Regions from separate parts of the Kytococcus sp. Marseille-QA3725 genome, predicted to be linked through region 2. Evidence: predicted binding sites of a transcription regulator. Region 2 holds the regulator's gene; the other holds the start of a gene.
What was found. Region 2 encodes LexA, which represses DNA repair genes until DNA is damaged. Its sites were predicted from a motif close to TCGAACANNTGTTCGA; they were not measured.
Positions count from the first base shown of each region.

Region 1: the regulator LexA is predicted to act here: its motif matches at 3,978-3,993, upstream of ACY8FT_RS02805 (DUF222 domain-containing protein).

Region 1 covers NZ_JBUCLA010000001.1:623,498-631,381, forward strand. Annotated here, with positions in the region: gene ACY8FT_RS02795 (lamin tail domain-containing protein) at 1-918, opposite strand, end outside; gene ACY8FT_RS02800 (DNA polymerase domain-containing protein) at 1,150-2,208, shown strand; gene ACY8FT_RS02805 (DUF222 domain-containing protein) at 2,313-3,905, opposite strand; gene ACY8FT_RS02810 (hypothetical protein) at 4,065-4,418, opposite strand; gene ACY8FT_RS02815 (ATP-dependent DNA ligase) at 4,453-5,550, opposite strand; gene glpK (glycerol kinase GlpK) at 5,670-7,214, shown strand; gene ACY8FT_RS02825 (alpha/beta hydrolase family protein) at 7,282-7,884, shown strand, end outside.
Region 2 covers NZ_JBUCLA010000001.1:426,701-434,584, forward strand. Annotated here, with positions in the region: gene ACY8FT_RS01985 (ComEC/Rec2 family competence protein) at 1-376, shown strand, start outside; gene ACY8FT_RS01990 (LysR family transcriptional regulator) at 475-1,422, opposite strand; gene ACY8FT_RS01995 (aminotransferase class V-fold PLP-dependent enzyme) at 1,504-2,661, shown strand; gene ACY8FT_RS02000 (patatin-like phospholipase family protein) at 2,778-4,214, shown strand; gene ACY8FT_RS02005 (Sir2 family NAD-dependent protein deacetylase) at 4,207-5,151, shown strand; gene lexA (transcriptional repressor LexA) at 5,296-5,997, opposite strand; gene ACY8FT_RS02015 (LysM peptidoglycan-binding domain-containing protein) at 6,401-6,730, shown strand; gene ACY8FT_RS02020 (hypothetical protein) at 6,853-7,272, opposite strand; gene ACY8FT_RS02025 (cutinase family protein) at 7,447-7,884, shown strand, end outside.

The sequences.
Region 1 (7,884 bases), 200 kb from region 2:
GGTGGTGGTCAGGTTGTCGTGACCGCCGGAGCCGCCGGGGCGGTACTCGGTGACCAGGCCGCTGGTGGCCACCTCGTCGCCGGGGGCGACCTCCACGGAGCCACGGGTGTACACGTAGAGGCCCTCGCTGGTGGCGGGGTCGTCGTCCGGGGTCGTCGACTGCATCCAGAAGCCGTTGCGGTCCGTGGCGGTCACGACACCGGGAACCGCCGAGACCTGCTGCCCCTCGTACGGGGAGCGGTGGGTGGCGCCCTGGATGTCGGCGATGGTCGCGTCACCCGGCTTCGGGTCGTCGGGATCCGGCACGGCCGAGCAGTCGCGCGGGGCGGTGGCGGAGTTCTGCGGCTCCGGCGAACCGGCCCGGAAGTCGGCGGCGTTGCTGTCGGTGTCGTGGCACGGCTCGGTGCGGGCGATCGAGGTGGTGTTCGAGGTCGAGCCGGCGGGAGCGCCCTCGGCGGTGTCCGCCCCGCCCCATCCGAGCAGGTCCACGACGGTGCCGTCGGGGCCGACGAGCTGCAGCTTGGCGCCGGAGGAGGACATGGGCGTGGTGCCGGTGGAGTCCGGGGTCGGCAGGGGCGCGGCCTCGGTGTTGGCGCCGGCTGCCTGCTGGACCAGGTGGCGCCCACCGGGCTCCACGGTGCCGGAGAGCTTGGTCACCTGCGGGGTGGTGCCGCTCTTGGAGCGGTACTCCAGGGTCCAGCCGGTCAGGTCGACGGGCTCGCCGGAGCGGTTGAACAGCTCGACGAAGTCGTTGCGGAACGGGGCGCCGGAGTTGCCGCCACCGCCGTACGCCTCGGCGATGACCACGTCCTGCGAGGCCGCGTGCGCGGACGGCTGGGCGGTGGGAGCGGCCAGGGCCGCGGCCGGCACGAGGAGGGCCAGCGTGACGGTCAGGGAAGTGCGAGCGGTGTGTCGCATGAGGGGGTCTCCACGGGAGGGATCGTCGGACAGGACAACATGACAGGCCATGGTGTTCTCCAGGTGCCAAGGACGTGTCCGGTGGGTGAACGGCACGTCCCCGCACCGCACCCCGGGCCCGGGTCCGACGACGGACGGTGCCCTCCTCGCGGAGCGCCGTAGTCTTCTGGGGACACCCTCGACGAACGCCCGTGCGCCCCGCACCGGCGTCCCTCCCGGCAGGAGCCCCACATGAGCAGCAAGGCCGTCGTCCTGGAGGTCCCCGGACCGGACGACTCGGTGCGCACGGTGCGCCTGTCCAGCCCGGGCCGGGTCATGTGCCCGGCGGGGGAGCAGCCCGGCTCGGTGGACGTCACCAAGCGGAACCTGGCCGAGTACCTCCTGGCAGCGGGGAGCCGGTTCCTGCAGGCGAACGCGGACCGCCCCGTCACCCTGCAGCGCTTCCCGACCGGCATCGACGGGGAGGAGTTCTACTCCAAGAACCCGCCGAAGGGTGCCCCGGACTACCTGTGCACCACCACCTGCACCTACCCGAGCGGGCGTTCACACGATCAGGTCGTCCTCGACGAGGTGGCCGCTGCCGTGTGGGCGGTGCAGATGTCCACACTCACCTTCCACCCCTGGCCGGTGCGCACGACCGACCACTCCGGCGATCTGCTCAACGACTGCCCGGACCAGGTGCGTCTGGACCTCGACCCCATGCCGGGCCGTCCGTTCACCGACGTCGTCACCGTCGCGCGCACAGCTCGCGAGCTGCTGGGGGAGTGCAGCCTCACCGGGTACGTGAAGACCTCCGGCCACCGTGGCCTGCACGTGTTCGCTCCGATCGAGCCCGACCGGGAGTTCCTCGACGTGCGGCACGGGGTCATCGCCCTGGCCCGGGAGCTCGAGCGACGGCTGCCCGAGCTCGTGACCACCCGCTGGTGGAAGGAGGAACGGGGTGACAAGTGCTTCATCGACTTCAACCAGCACTGCCGTGACCGGACGCTCGCCGGGGCCTGGAGCCCTCGTGCCCTTCCCGGCGCCCCGGTCTCCCTGCCCGTGACGTGGGACGAGCTCGACGACCTGACGCCCGGGGAGGTGGTGGTCCCCACCGCGGCCGAACGCCTGCAGGAGCCCGACCCGTGGGCCGACATGCTCGACCACCGCGGCGACTTCTCCCGGGTCATGCAGCTCTGGGAGGCGGACCTCGAGCGCGGCCTGGGGGAGGAGCCCTTCCCGCCGGACCACCCGAAAATGCCCGGCGAGCCACCCCGCGTGCAGCCGAGTCGGGCGCGCAGCGGGTCCTGATCCAGCGCTCGTGGGCGTTACCTCCTGCGCTCTCGGCACTGCGTCCCCTCGCCGGCGCAGTCCCGGTGCTCTCGACACGGCGGTTCTCTCCCTGCCGGGGTCCCTCATGCCGTGCCCTCGAAGTGCACGGTCGCCCGTCCGTGGGCGTCACGCTTCACGGTGTGGTGCACCCCTGGTTTGTCCAGGGCCCGGTGGTGGGCACCGCACAGCGGGATCGCGTTCGCCAGGTTCGTCGGTCCGCGGAGAACCTGCTCCCCGTGCCTCACACCCCTGTCGCTCGTTTCGTCCGGCGTGTCGTCGTCACCACCTGGCATCGCCCTGCCCGGTGGGCCGACCCCGCCGCCCCCAACGGCCCCACCAGCCAGTCCGGAGTCCCGGGAGGCGTGACGCGGTGACCACGGCTGCTCGTGGTGGATCTGGCACCAGCTGAACGGGCGATCGCAGCCGGCTGCCGCGCACTCGGTGTAGACGGCGCTCAACGCCAGGCGCTGGGTGGTGCTGAAGAACCGCTTCTGCGTCCCGAGGTCCAGCGGCAGCGACGCGCCACCCAGGACGCTCGGGATGATGCCGGCCTCCGACGCCAGCCGGCGCACCTGACCGGCCGAGAGCGTCGTCCCGACGTCCGTGCGAGCCACCCGGCGGACCTCACCGCGCAGTGTCTCCAGGTCGGTGTGGACCACGATGGTGGCCGCGACCTTCGACCCGAGGTGCTCGTGGGGCATCCGCTCCAGCAGCTCCGCGAAGGCACGCCCCCGCTCGGCCTGCCAGTCCAGCTCCTCCCACGTCTCGGGGCCGGACGTGCGGCCCGTCCCCGAGACGGGTTCACGACTTGTTGCCGCACCACCCGCCCGGGGGCGGCTCCGGCGGGTCGGGGAGACCATCGCCCCGATGACCTTCTCGAGCATGCGGGCCTGCACCGTCGGGACGACGAACTGCCCGGTGCTGGTGCCGTCCTCGTCGTGCCTCACCCAGAACCGGGCGGAGGCCCAGGCACGCTCCTCCTCGGCGGCGACGGCAGTCTCCTCATGCGTATCGACCTCGTCGAGGTCGTCCACCACCGCTGCCAGGCAGCGGGGCGCATCCCGCCGGAAGGAGGCGGGGGAGCGGCGGGAGGCCGACGCCACGAGACGGCGCTCGACCTCCGCACGCTCGGCGGCTCCCAGTCGTTCCGGGAGTCGGGCCAGCTCGCGGACGATCACCGCCACGTGGGCCTTGCTGATGACCCCCTTGTCCAGCGCCCGGCCAGTCCGCGTCCGCGATGCGGGGCTCTGCCCCTCACGGGCTCGTGGTGCCGTGTCCTCGCCGGAGGCACTGCAGGATCCTGGAGGGTCGAGGGCCCCCTTGGGCGACGCGTTGCCCAGCGCCTCGGACAGTGAGCCGTCGACGGCTGCCTGACGCCCGTCGGCCCTGCCACCACGACGGAAGAACTGCCCCTCGTCCAGGTGGGGCGACCGGCCGGCCAAGCGCTCGCCGCGGGCCACCGTCCCGACCCGAAGCCGTGCGGACTCCAGCCGGTTCACGGCCCGGTCGAGCTCCGCGATGAACTCGCGCAGGTCCGCGCCGGTCACGGGTCGAGGCGCATCGTTCAGGGAAGCCACCGAGACGATCAGCTCGTCCAGCCCGCGGTGCACCACGTCCAGGGCGTCTCGCACCCCCTGGACGGGCACCACGGCCTGCTGCTCCTCGACGACGGCCATGACCCACCCCCTCGGCAGTCACCTGCGGACGGAACCCCTGTTCCGTCCGTGCATCGACAGGATAGCACAAAAACGAACCTGTGTACTAGTCCGTATCGATGATGTGACCTAGTTCACCGAGGTCAGCCACGCCAGCCGGCCCAGCCACGACGCACCGGCTCAGCCCTCGCGGCGCTCCTGCACGACGCTCTCCCCGCGCCCACGGCCCTCCCGCGCCAGCCGCTCGGCGCGGGTCGCCAGCACGCCGGTGCCCCCGAGGACCAGCAGCAGGAGCACGACCGTCACGAGCCCCAGCGCCATCCAGGCCATGCCCAGCCATCCGAGCACGAAGAGCCCCACGGCCACCAGCAGTGCGACGAGCGCCATCGAGCGCACCACGCCCTTGACCGGCACGGGCAGGCTGCCCGAGCGCAGGAGCATCAGTAGTCCCGTGACGGCCAGGACGCCGGCGCAGACCGCCCCCGGCGCCCACGAACGCGACTCGGCGGTGGTCTCCAGCAGCAGTGCAGGCATGGGGTCTCCCTTGGTCGAAGCGGTTCCCGATCCCTCAGGAATCCGCGCCCAGAACGGCGCCCAGATCGTAGCCGGAGGCCACGTCAACCTGATCGAGGGTGCACTCGCGGGGGTCCTTGTCCGGGCGCCAGCGGACGAAGCGCACCGTGTGCCGGAACCGCCGCCCCTCGAGCTGGTCGAAGGCCACCTCGACCACCCGCTCGGGCCGCAGCGGCACGTACCCGGTGTCCCTCCGGGAGCTGAACCGGTTGCGTTCCCGCTGCGCGGTCGCGGCCCGCCCGTCGGAGCCCCGGACCACCAGCGGCTGCAGCTCCTCCTCGAGCTCGACCCGCCGCGCCGCGGTGAAGGACGACGCACCACCCACCGGCACCAGCTCGCCCCCGGAGTACAGGCCGAGCAGCAGGGACCCCACCCCGCTGCCGCTCCTGTGCTCCCGATAGCCCACCACCACGGCGTCCGCCGAGCGCTTGTGCTTGACCTTCACCATGCTCCGGCCGCCCGGCACGTAGGGCGTGTCCAGCCCCTTGGCCACGATGCCGTCGAGCCCCGCCCCCTCGAAGCGGGTGAACCAGTCGGTCGCCTCGTCCACATCGGTCGTCATCCGGGTGACGTGCACCCCGTGCGGGGCCGACGACCCACCCACCAGGGCCTCCAACCGCCGGCGCCGCTCGCGGAAGGGCTGTTCGAGGAGCGACCCGTCGCCGTCTGCCAGCAGGTCGAAGCACACGACCTCGCCGGGCGTCTCCGCGGCCAGCCGCTCGACCCGCGACCGGGCCGGGTGGATGCGCTGGGAGAGCGCGTCCCAGTCCAGCCGCTCGGCCCCCGGGGTGCCCGAGCGCACCACGAGCTCCCCGTCGACGACCGCCGGGGCCGGGATCACCCGCACCCGCTCGACCACCTCCGGGAAGTACCGGGCCAGTGACTTGCCGCTGCGTCCGACGAGGTCGGTCGCCTCGTCGCCCTCGCCGACCGCCGTCGCCGTCGGTGCGGCCTCGCCACGGACCACCAGGACGCGGAAGCCGTCCCACTTCGGCTCGTAGGCGCACCCACCGGGCAGTGCGTCGGGCGCCGGGACAGAGGCCGCGGCCTTCGCGAGCATCACGCCGGGCACCGAGGGGGAGTCAGCAGTCATGGCCCCAGTCTGCGCCACCCGGCGGCGTCCACCCAGGCGTTCGGACGCGGCACCCCGTCGCCGCACACCCGGCCGCACCACCCCCGCCCCGGCGCCGATGTCGTGACAGGGTGCCCCTCATGACCAGCCCCCGGTACATGCTCGCCATCGACCAGGGCACCACCAGCACCCGCGCCATCGTGTTCGACCACGACGGCCGGCCCGTCGCGTCCGACCAGGTGGAGCACCAGCAGATCCTGCCCCGGCCCGGGTGGGTCGAGCACGACCCACAGGAGATCTGGCGCACCACCCGCTCGGTGATCGCAGGGGCCCTGAGCGCGGCGGACACCAACGCCGGCCACCTGGCGGCCGTCGGCATCACCAACCAGCGCGAGACCACCGTCGTCTGGGATCTCCACACGGGCGAGCCGGTGCACCACGCCATCGTGTGGCAGGACACCCGCACCCGCTCGACGGTCGAGGAGCTCGCCTCCGAGCCCGGTCCCGACGGCGAGCCGCTGGGGGAGGACCGCTTCCGCGACACCTGCGGCCTGCCGCTGACCACCTACTTCGCCGGCCCCAAGCTGCGCTGGATCCTCCAGCACGTCGAGGGCGTCCGGGAGCGCGCCGAGGCCGGCGACCTGCTCTTCGGCACCACCGAGACGTGGGTCATCTGGAAGCTCACCGGCGGCCCGGACGGTGGCGTCCACGTCACGGACGTCACGAACGCCTCGCGCACCATGCTCATGGACCTGTACACCCTGCAGTGGGACGAGGCCACCTGCGCGGCCATGGGGGTGCCGATGTCGATGCTCCCGGAGATCCGGTCCTCCTCCGAGGTGTACGGCGTGGCCGACGGTGACAGCATCCTCACCGGGGTGCCCATCGCGGGAGCCCTGGGCGACCAGCACGCCGCCACCCTCGGCCAGGCCTGCCTGGAGCCCGGCGCCGCCAAGAACACCTACGGCACCGGCAACTTCCTGCTGATGAACACCGGCCAGGAGGTCGTGCGCTCGCAGCACGGGCTGCTCACCACGCTCTGCTGGAAGCTCGGCGACCAGGAGCCCGTGTACGCGCTCGAGGGCTCCATCGCCGTCACCGGGGCGCTCGTGCAGTGGCTGCGGGACAACCTCGGCCTCATCCACAGCGCGAGCGAGGTGGAGGAGCTCGCCACGACCGTCGAGGACAACGGCGGCGCCTACTTCGTCCCCGCCTTCTCCGGCCTCTTCGCCCCGCACTGGCGCTCGGACGCGCGAGGCGCACTGGTGGGGCTCACGCGCTACGTCAACAAGGGCCACATCGCCCGAGCGGTGCTCGAGGCGACGGGCTTCCAGACCCGGGAGGTCGTCGACGCGATGCTCGCCGACGCCGCGGACCTCGACCTCGAGGTGAGCGAGCTGCGCGTCGACGGGGGCATGACCGTCAACCGGACGTTGATGCAGTTCCAGAGCGATGTCCTGGGCGTGCCCGTGGTGGTCCCCGAGGTGTCCGAGACGACGGCCCTGGGGGCGGCCTACGCCGCGGGCCTGGCGGTCGGCTTCTGGGAGGACACCGACGAGATCGCCGCCCACTGGCACGAGGGGCGCCGCTGGGAGCCGTGCATGGATCCCGAGGTGCGGGAGCGGGAGGTGCGCCGGTGGGCCAAGGCGGTCTCCCGCACCCTGGACTGGGTGGAGGACGAGTGAGGCGCGCACCCCTCCCGGTGCGATCCCACCGGGAGGGGGGCCGACCGGCGCCCTCTAGGATCGGGTCATGGCTCTGACGAGTGCCGTGTGGCGACGCATCGGGGCGGTGGCCGGCTGGGTGGTCGGCAGCACCGCCGCGCTGACCGGCGCCGCCGCGGTGGGGACGGCGGTCTACTTCGGCCGCCGGGTGCTCACCCCCGATGCCGTCCACCCCGACGACTGCGAGCTGCTCGCCATCGACTCCGTGCACCGCACGGTCACCCTGGCGGCCAACGGACTGACCCTCCAGCCGGGTCGCTACGGGCTCTGGCTCAAGGGAGGGGACCGCCACCTGCGCTTCGGCGAGGTGCTGGAGCACCAGCAGGAGGCCGGGCGGGTGGTCCGTCGCCTGGACGCCGTCGACGGCCCCTTCCCGGTGCCCGGTCCCGCACGGCTCAACCCCTACTACTACCCCCGGGACCCCCGGCTGGCGCTCGGGATGCCGGCGCGCGACCTGCGGCTCGCCTCCGACATCGGCGAGTTCCCCTGCTGGCAGATCCTCCCCGAGGGCGTCGCGGAGGGCCCCGACCTCACCCACGACAGGTGGATGATCACCGTCCACGGCCGGGCGGCCCGTCGCGAGGAGGGCTTCCGGGCGGTGCGCCCGTTCCGCGAGTCCGGCTACGCCTGC
Region 2 (7,884 bases):
CGGCAGCCTGGTGCTGCACGCCACGGTCGCCACCCCAGGTGCCGAGGGGGAGGGCCGGCCAGTGCACGTCCTGGTCACCGGGGATCTCGAGGAGACCGGTGGGGACGCCGTGCACCGGCTCAGTCGGGAGATGCCGGTGGACGTGCTCAAGGTGCCCCACCACGGATCGGCCAGTCAGGGAGAGGGCCTGCTCGAGCGAGGTGCACCACTGGCGCTGGTGAGCGTCGGGCAGGACAACGACTACGGGCACCCCGCCCCGCGGACCCTGGAGCGGCTCGCGGCCGCCGGGTCGACGATGGTGTCCACCCTCGACCACGGCGACGTCGTGGTGGGGCGGGAGTCCGGCAGCGGTGCCCTGTGGTGGGGTCGCCTGTGACGAGGTGCCCGCTGAGGGGAGGGACATCTCGCCCGGGTGAGATGTCGACCGGGGACCGGATCCTGGCCCCCGGCCAGGTGTGGCCCCGGGCGCGGCCGTCAGGAGGTCGCGACCGGACCGGTGCCGGTGAGCTCCTGCTCCATCACGTGGGCGGCACCGCACAGGGCGTCCATCATCGCGGAGACGGAGGGGACGCGGAGCAGGTCCGCCGTCGTCACGGCGTGGATGGTGCGCCGCGAGCTCTCCTGCAGCGGCAGGGCGACGACACCGGCGTGCCGGACGTGGCGCAGCACCATCCGCGGCACCAGGGCGGCGCCCAGCCCGGCGGAGACGAGGCCCAGCACGGCGACGTAGTCCTCGGTCTGGAACTCCACGCGGGGCACGAAGCCGGCCTCCTGGCCCAGGTGCATGAGGTGCCCCCGGCAGCGCGCGCACCCGGCGATCCACGGGTCGTCGGCCAGTGCGGAGAGGTCGACCGTCTCGCCGGTGGCCTGCGGGTGGTCCTCGGGCAGGGCGATGAGCATCTCGTCGGTGAGGATGTCGCGGATCTCCAGCCCGGCCAGGTTGTCGACCTCGCGCCCGACGGTGGTGCCCGAGTGGGAGAACGCGACGGCGAGGTCGCAGCGACCGTCCCGCAGCGCGGCCAGGGACTCCGGCGGCTCGGCCTCGGTCAGCTGGATCTCGATGGCGGGGTGCTCCGAGCGCAGGTCGCGCAGCGCCTGCGGGACCAGCGAGGCCGTGGAGGAGGGGAAGGCGGCGACGCGCACCCGGCCGGACTCCAGCCCCGCGATGGCGCTGAGCTCCTGCTCGGCGGTGTCCAGCAGGGTGAGCACGGTGACGGCGTGCCGTGCGAGCACCTGCCCGGCCTGCGTCAGCCGGACGGTGCGACCCTGGCGCTCCACCAGCGGGGTGCCGATGCGCCCCTCGAGACGACGGACCATCTGCGAGATGGCAGGTTGGGTGTAGCCCAGCGAGTGGGCGGCAGCGGTGAAGGACCCCTGCTCCGCGATGGCGCGCATGATGCGCAGCCCAGCCGTGTCGATCATGGGGTCACTGTAAGCGTTTGTTAGTCGCCCGCAAAGTGTTGCGCCATTGTGTAATTCGTCGCGGCGATCGAGAATCGTTCCATGTCAGCACCTGCCCGCTCCGAGCTGCCCACTCGGTCGACGAGATCGACCCCCGCCCACGCCGTCGAGCCGCCCGAGCTGCAGGACGTCGCCTGGCTGCGGGACCAGTTCGCGACCACCGGGGGCTACCTGAACGCCGCCACGTGCGGGCTCCCGACGCGGGCCACCACCGAGGCGATGGCCCGGGACGCGCGGCGCTGGACGACCGGTGACGTCTCGCCGACCGGCTACCACGAGCTGGTCGAGCGGGCCCGGGCGCTCTACGGACAGCTCGTGGGCGTCCCCGCCGAGCGGGTGGCGACCGGTTCGCAGACCTCGGTGTTCGTCGGCATGGTCGCCGCGGGGCTGTCGGACGGGGCCGAGGTCGTGGTGGTGGAGGGGGACTTCTCCAGCCTCGTCTACCCCTTCCTGGTGCAGGCGCAGCGGCCGCACCCGAGCGGTTCGGGCGGTCGGATCACCGTGCGGTCGGTGCCGCGGGCCGAGCTGTGCTCTGCGCTGACCGACCGGACCGCCGCGGTGGTCTACAGCCACGTCCAGTCGGCCTGCGGCGGCCTGACCCGTCCTGAGGACGTGCGGGCCGCGGCCGCCGAGGTCGGCGCGCTGACCGTCTGCGACATCACCCAGTCGGCCGGCTGGTCCCCGGTCGATGCCTCGCTGGCGGACGTGACCGTCTGCTCGGCCTACAAGTGGCTCTGCCACCCGCGAGGGGTGGCGTACATGACGGTGTCCGACCGGGCGGCCGGGATGCTCGTGCCGCTGGACGCGGGCTGGTACGCCGGGGACGTCGTATGGGACTCGATGTACGGCCCCACGATGACGCTGTCCCCGCGGGCCTCGCGCTTCGACGTCTCCCCGGGGTGGCCGCTGTGGCCCGGTGCGGTCGCGGCGCTGGAGGACTTCCTCCGGGTGCCCACCGCCGCGGTGCGGGCGCACGACGTGGGCCTCACCAACGCGCTGCGCGAGGGGCTGGGGCTGCCGGCCTCGGACTCGGCCATCGTGAGCCTGGCCATGCCGGAGGGGGCCGCGGCGGCCGCCGAGCGGGCGGGCCTGACGCTCTCCCAGCGGGCCGGCGGGGTGCGGTTGAGCTTCCACGCCTGGAACACCCGCGCGGACGTCGACCGGGCGCTGGAGGTGCTGAGCCCCTTCGCGGTGCGCTGACCCGCGGGGCGTCGTGCGCTGAGCCGCGGGCGTCGCACCCGGAGGCCCTGGCGCCTAGGGTGCGCGAGGCAGAAGGGCCCGGAGGTCGGTGGGTCGGGTGTGGTGTGATGCTCCACGTGCCTGAGACCCACCTCCCGGACCCCGCCGGCGCGCAGATGGCCGCCGCGCGGGACGAGGCGCACCACGGCCCCAGCTGGCGAGGACCGCGTCGCGGGACCGCGCTGTGCCTCTCGGGTGGTGGCTTCCGGGCGGCCCTGTTCCACCTGGGGGCGCTGCGCCGCCTCAACGAGCTGGGCATGCTCGGTCAGCTGCGGACGGTCTCGGCGGTCTCGGGCGGCTCCATCGCGGCGATGCTGCTGGCCGCCCCACGGCTCGGGTGGCCCGACGCGGACGCCCTCTCGCAGAGCATCGACTCGGCCGACCTCGTGGAGCCCGACCCCAGCGCACCGCCCCTGCCGCGGGGCGACACGGTGCCCGGTGGTCTGTTCTCGGCGCCCCGCGTCACCGGTTTCGAGGAGTACGTGGCCGAGCCGGTCCGGCGGCTGACCAGCCGCAACCTGCGCACGCGGGCGATGGTCTCCGGGTTCGGCCCCAAGGTGCGCCGCTCGCCGGACACGAGCTCGCGGATGCTGGCCGACCAGCTCGTCGGTCAGGTCGACTGGTGGGCGACCGACCTGCGCGACGCGCACCGCACCAGCGGCCCCGCCGTGGTGGTCGAGGCGACCGAGCTCGCGCACGGGGTGAACTGGACCTTTGCCGACCCCCGGGCCCACGCGCCCCGCGGGCGGGTGGGGGACTACCGCCTCGGGTACGGCGAGCCGCCGGCGGGGCTGCGCCTGGCGGACGTCGTGGCGGCCTCCAGCGCCTACCCGCCGTACTTCGCGCCGTTCGACATCGACGCCTCGACGCTGGACCTCACCGGCGGCCGGGTGGGGCAGGTGGACGCGGCGGCGAGGCCCCGGATCTCGCGCACGGTGCAGCTGCTGGACGGCGGCATCTACGACAACCTCGCGCTCGAGCCGGTCTGGCGCGACCACGCCTCGGTGCTGGTGAGCGACGGGGGAGCGGTCTTCCGGGCCCGCAGCGCGCGGACGCCCTTGGGGCGGATCCTGCACGTCATCAGCATCGCGGCCGGTGGTGGGGAGGTCACGCGGCTGCGCTGGCTGCACTCGGCCTTCAACTGGGGTGTGCTGGAGGGCGCGTCCTGGGCGATGGACTCGCGAGTCCCGCAGAGCTATCCCGTGGAGGTGGCCGCGCAGATCAACCAGATCCGCACGGACATGGACGCCTTCAGCGACGAGGAGCAGAAGATCATCGAGCGCCACGGGTACGGCGTGGCGGACTCGGCCATCCGCCGGTACGCGCCGCAGCTGATCATGCGCGACGCACCCGCCCGCTACCCGTACCCGGAGGTGGCCGACCCCGAGGTCGCGCTGCGGGCGCTGCGGGGGTCGGGGCGGATGTCGCTCGTCGGGCGACGGGCACCCCGCCGTTGGGCACGCGCCGGACGACGGCAGCTGGGTCGCAGGACGGCTGGGCGTCGCCGTGGCTGAGGGGTCCTCGGGCGCCGCGATGCCGGAGGTGGACAGCCCGGTGACCCTGCCGCCCGTGGTCCGGGCCGCCCCGCAGGAGGTGGAGGCCCTGGCCGAGCTGCTGGCCGGGCAGCGGCTGGCGGTGGTGACGGGGGCGGGCATGTCGACCGCCTCGGGCATCCCGGACTACCGGGGGCCGGACGGGGTGCGGCGTGTGCAACCGATGACGATCGGCGACTTCCGTGCCGGTCCCGAGGCCCGGCGGCGCTACTGGGCGCGTGCCTTCGTGGGGTGGGAGCGCTTCACCGGTGCCCAGCCGAACGCGGGGCACCGGGCGCTCGCGGCGCTCCAGGCCGAGGGCGCGGCGGGTGGTGAGGTCGCGGGCATCACCGGGGTGATCACGCAGAACGTGGACGGGCTGCACCAACGGGCCGGGTCGCCGGACGTGCTGGATCTGCACGGGACGCTGTCGCGCATCGTCTGCCTGGTGTGCGGGGCGGTCGAGGAGCGGTCGTCGCTGCAGGCGCGGCTGGGTGAGCTGAACCCGCACCACCGCGACGTCGCGCTGCGGGGCGGGCAGGTCCGTCCGGACGGCGACGTGGCCCTGGACGAGGAGGTGGTCGCCTCGTTCCGCACGGTCGACTGCCTCGTGTGCGGGGCCGACGAGCTCAAGCCGGACGTCGTGTACTTCGGGGAGAACGTCCCGCGGGAGCGCGTGGACCGGGCCTATGCGATGGTGGACGGCGCCGACGGGCTGCTGGTGCTCGGCTCGAGCCTCAAGGTGATGAGCGGCTACCGCTTCGCCCGGCACGTGCACCGCGCCGGTGGGCCGGTCGCCGTGGTGACCCGGGGATGGCACCGAGCCCACCGGGAGGCGACGCTGACCGTGGACGCGATGGTGGACGAGACGCTGCTGGCCGTCGCCGATCGGCTCGGGGTGGCCGTCGAGGCGGGGTGACCCCGTGTGGGAGGGCTCGGGGACGTGCTCCGATCCCACCCGTACCGGAGCCCCTCGGACCTGCCGGACCCCGACGGGTCCCCGGAGACCTGTCGCACCCCGCTCGGGCCGGGCGCGGCCCGGGCCCGAGCGGTCCGGACGCGATCAGACGCGGCGCAGGACCGCGGTGACCTTGCCCAGGATGGTGGCGTCGTTACCGTCGATCGGGTCGAACATGGGGTTGTGCGGCTGCAGCCAGATCTGGTTCTTGACCTTCTTGTAGGTCTTCACCGTCGCCTCGTCGTCGATGAGCGCGGCCACGATGTCGCCGTTGATGGCGGCCTGCTGGCGGCGCACCACGACCCAGTCGCCGTCGCAGATGGCCGCGTCGACCATCGAGTCCCCCTTGACGCGCAGCAGGAAGAGCTCGCCGTCACCGACGATCTGCTTGGGGAGCGGGAAGACGTCCTCCACGCGCTCCTCGGCCAGGATCGGTCCACCGGCGGCGATCTGCCCCACCACGGGCACGTAGCTGGCCGGCGGCTGGGCGTCGGCGGCCTCGGAGGGGTCCCAGGTGTCCTCCGGCAGCTTGCGGTACCCGCGGTCACCCGGCCACTGGGCGTCCAGGATCTCCAGGGCGCGGGGGCGGTTGGGGTCGCGGCGGATGTAGCCCTTGCGCTGCAGCGCGTTGAGCTGGTGCTGCACGGAGCTCGCGGAGGCGAGCTCCACCTGCTCGGCGATCTCGCGCATGCTCGGCGGGTAGCCCCGCTCGTCGATCGAGTGTCGGATGACCTCCAGCACCCTGGTCTGCCGGTCGGTCAGCGGCTCGTTGCGGCGCAGGCCCGGCTCGTTCCTCCGGTTGGTCATGGTCCCCCTTCGCTGGGTCGTCGCGGCGGTCGTCTGGCGTGCCTCGGGCGATGTCGCTGACCGCCGCCGTGCTCAGCAGATCGCCGTCCTCCCAACGATCTCCCGATGTTGTCGGTGGTCACCGATTGACTTCAGGTGTTGTCGGACGGACCCGCGTTCCCCCCCCGCGAAGGAGGAGTCGATCACGCGCTCGGCCGACAGCCGTGCGGTCACAGGGTACGACGCCCCGGCCCCGCGCGAGCGGACATCCGTTCGGGCGTGTCTTGGAGGGCGTCGACCACCTGTGCTACACATAGTACAGACATCCGACGGACAGGCGTCCGGAGGGGAAGGAGTGGACATGAGCGCGATCACCTGTGAGGCACCTCGTCTCGGTCGAGGCGTCGTGGGGCAGCGTGCGGGCGTGCACGCTGCGCCCTTCCGGCGGCAGGCGCAGCGACCGGCTCCGCGCATGCGGCTGACGGCTCGCGGACGTGCGGCCCGTCAGGTGCTGGGCCTGGTGCTGGCGGTTGCGCTGGTGCTGCTCGTGGCGTGGCAGTCGGTCGGGGCCGGGCCGGACGCCTCCGGCGCGCAGCACGTCGTGGTCGGGGACGGGCAGACCTTGGGGCACGTGGCCGTCGAGCACCTCCCCGAGGTGCCGGTCGAGCAGGGCGTGCTGATGCTGCAGGAGGCCAACGGGCTCGGGACCTCCGAGGTGCAAGCCGGTCAGGAGCTGGTCGTCCCGGAGCCCTGAGGGAGGCCTGGGCCGTGAGCGGCCCGGGGCGTCGGGCGAGGCCGGAGCCCGACAGGGAGGTCGAGGGGCGCCGGCCGAGGGGGAGTCGAGGGGAGGGGGCGAAGGGTGTTGCTCGAGGGCCGTCAGTCGAGGGTGGTGCCGGTGACGCGACGCCACATCGGGCTCAGGCCCTCGAAGGGGGCGAACCAGCCGGAGATGTGCACGTCCATGACGATGCCCTCCACGCCGGAGGCGATGAAGTCGTCCGCGCCGCGGACGATGTCCGCCGGCTGCTTGGCCAGCAGGTCGGCGGGCTCCTCCGGGTCGGACATGCCCTGCTCCACCGCGAAGTGACGGGCCCGCTCGCTGCTGGTGAAGCCGAGGAGCATCATCGTGCCCTCGATCTCGGCGGCGACGGGAGCGACAGCACCCTCGGGCCCTGCGGGGAGGAACCACCAGCGCGGGAGCGCGAAGCCGGCCTTCCAGAGATCGGTGATGGCGTCGTGGTCCGCGGAGTCACGACTGAGCTCGTGCAGCCGGTCGGTCTCGTTCGGTGCGGGCATGGGGAGGTGCATGGCGTCACTCCACCACACATCGGGGAGCCGGCGCCGAGGACCCTCCGGGAGGGCCTGTGCTGCGGAGGCAGGGGCTGGTATCGGGGACGTGGAGGAACGCTGGTCATCGGGAGGGGATGGCGCGCGGTGGGGTACAGGGTGGACTCCCGCCACAATGGAGGCGTGGAGCAGAGGCAGTCCGGCCGAGGTGCCGCCCAAGTGCGAGGAGCGGCCCGTGCCCTCCTGGCCACGGGTCTGCTCGTCACGTCCGTGGGGCTGGGGTCGGTCCCCGTGGCGCAGGCGGAGGACCACCCAGCCGGTTGGCCCGCCACGGAGTCGGCGGTGGACCCCGTGTCGTCGGACAGACTGGAGCAGCTCGCCTGCCAGGACGTGCTGGTCGTCGGTGTGCGGGGATCGGGGGAGGAGGCGCCGTGGGGTGCCACGGTCGGCGGGGTCGCGGACTCGCTGACCCAGCGGCTGTCGGGCGACGTCCGGTCGGTCTATCTCGACTACCCGGCGGTCGACCCGCACACGCTGGGGGCACACGAGCTGGAAGCGCACGTCCTGGAGTCCGTCGCGCCCTCGACGGACTACTTCGAGTCGGTCGACGCCGGGCGCGAG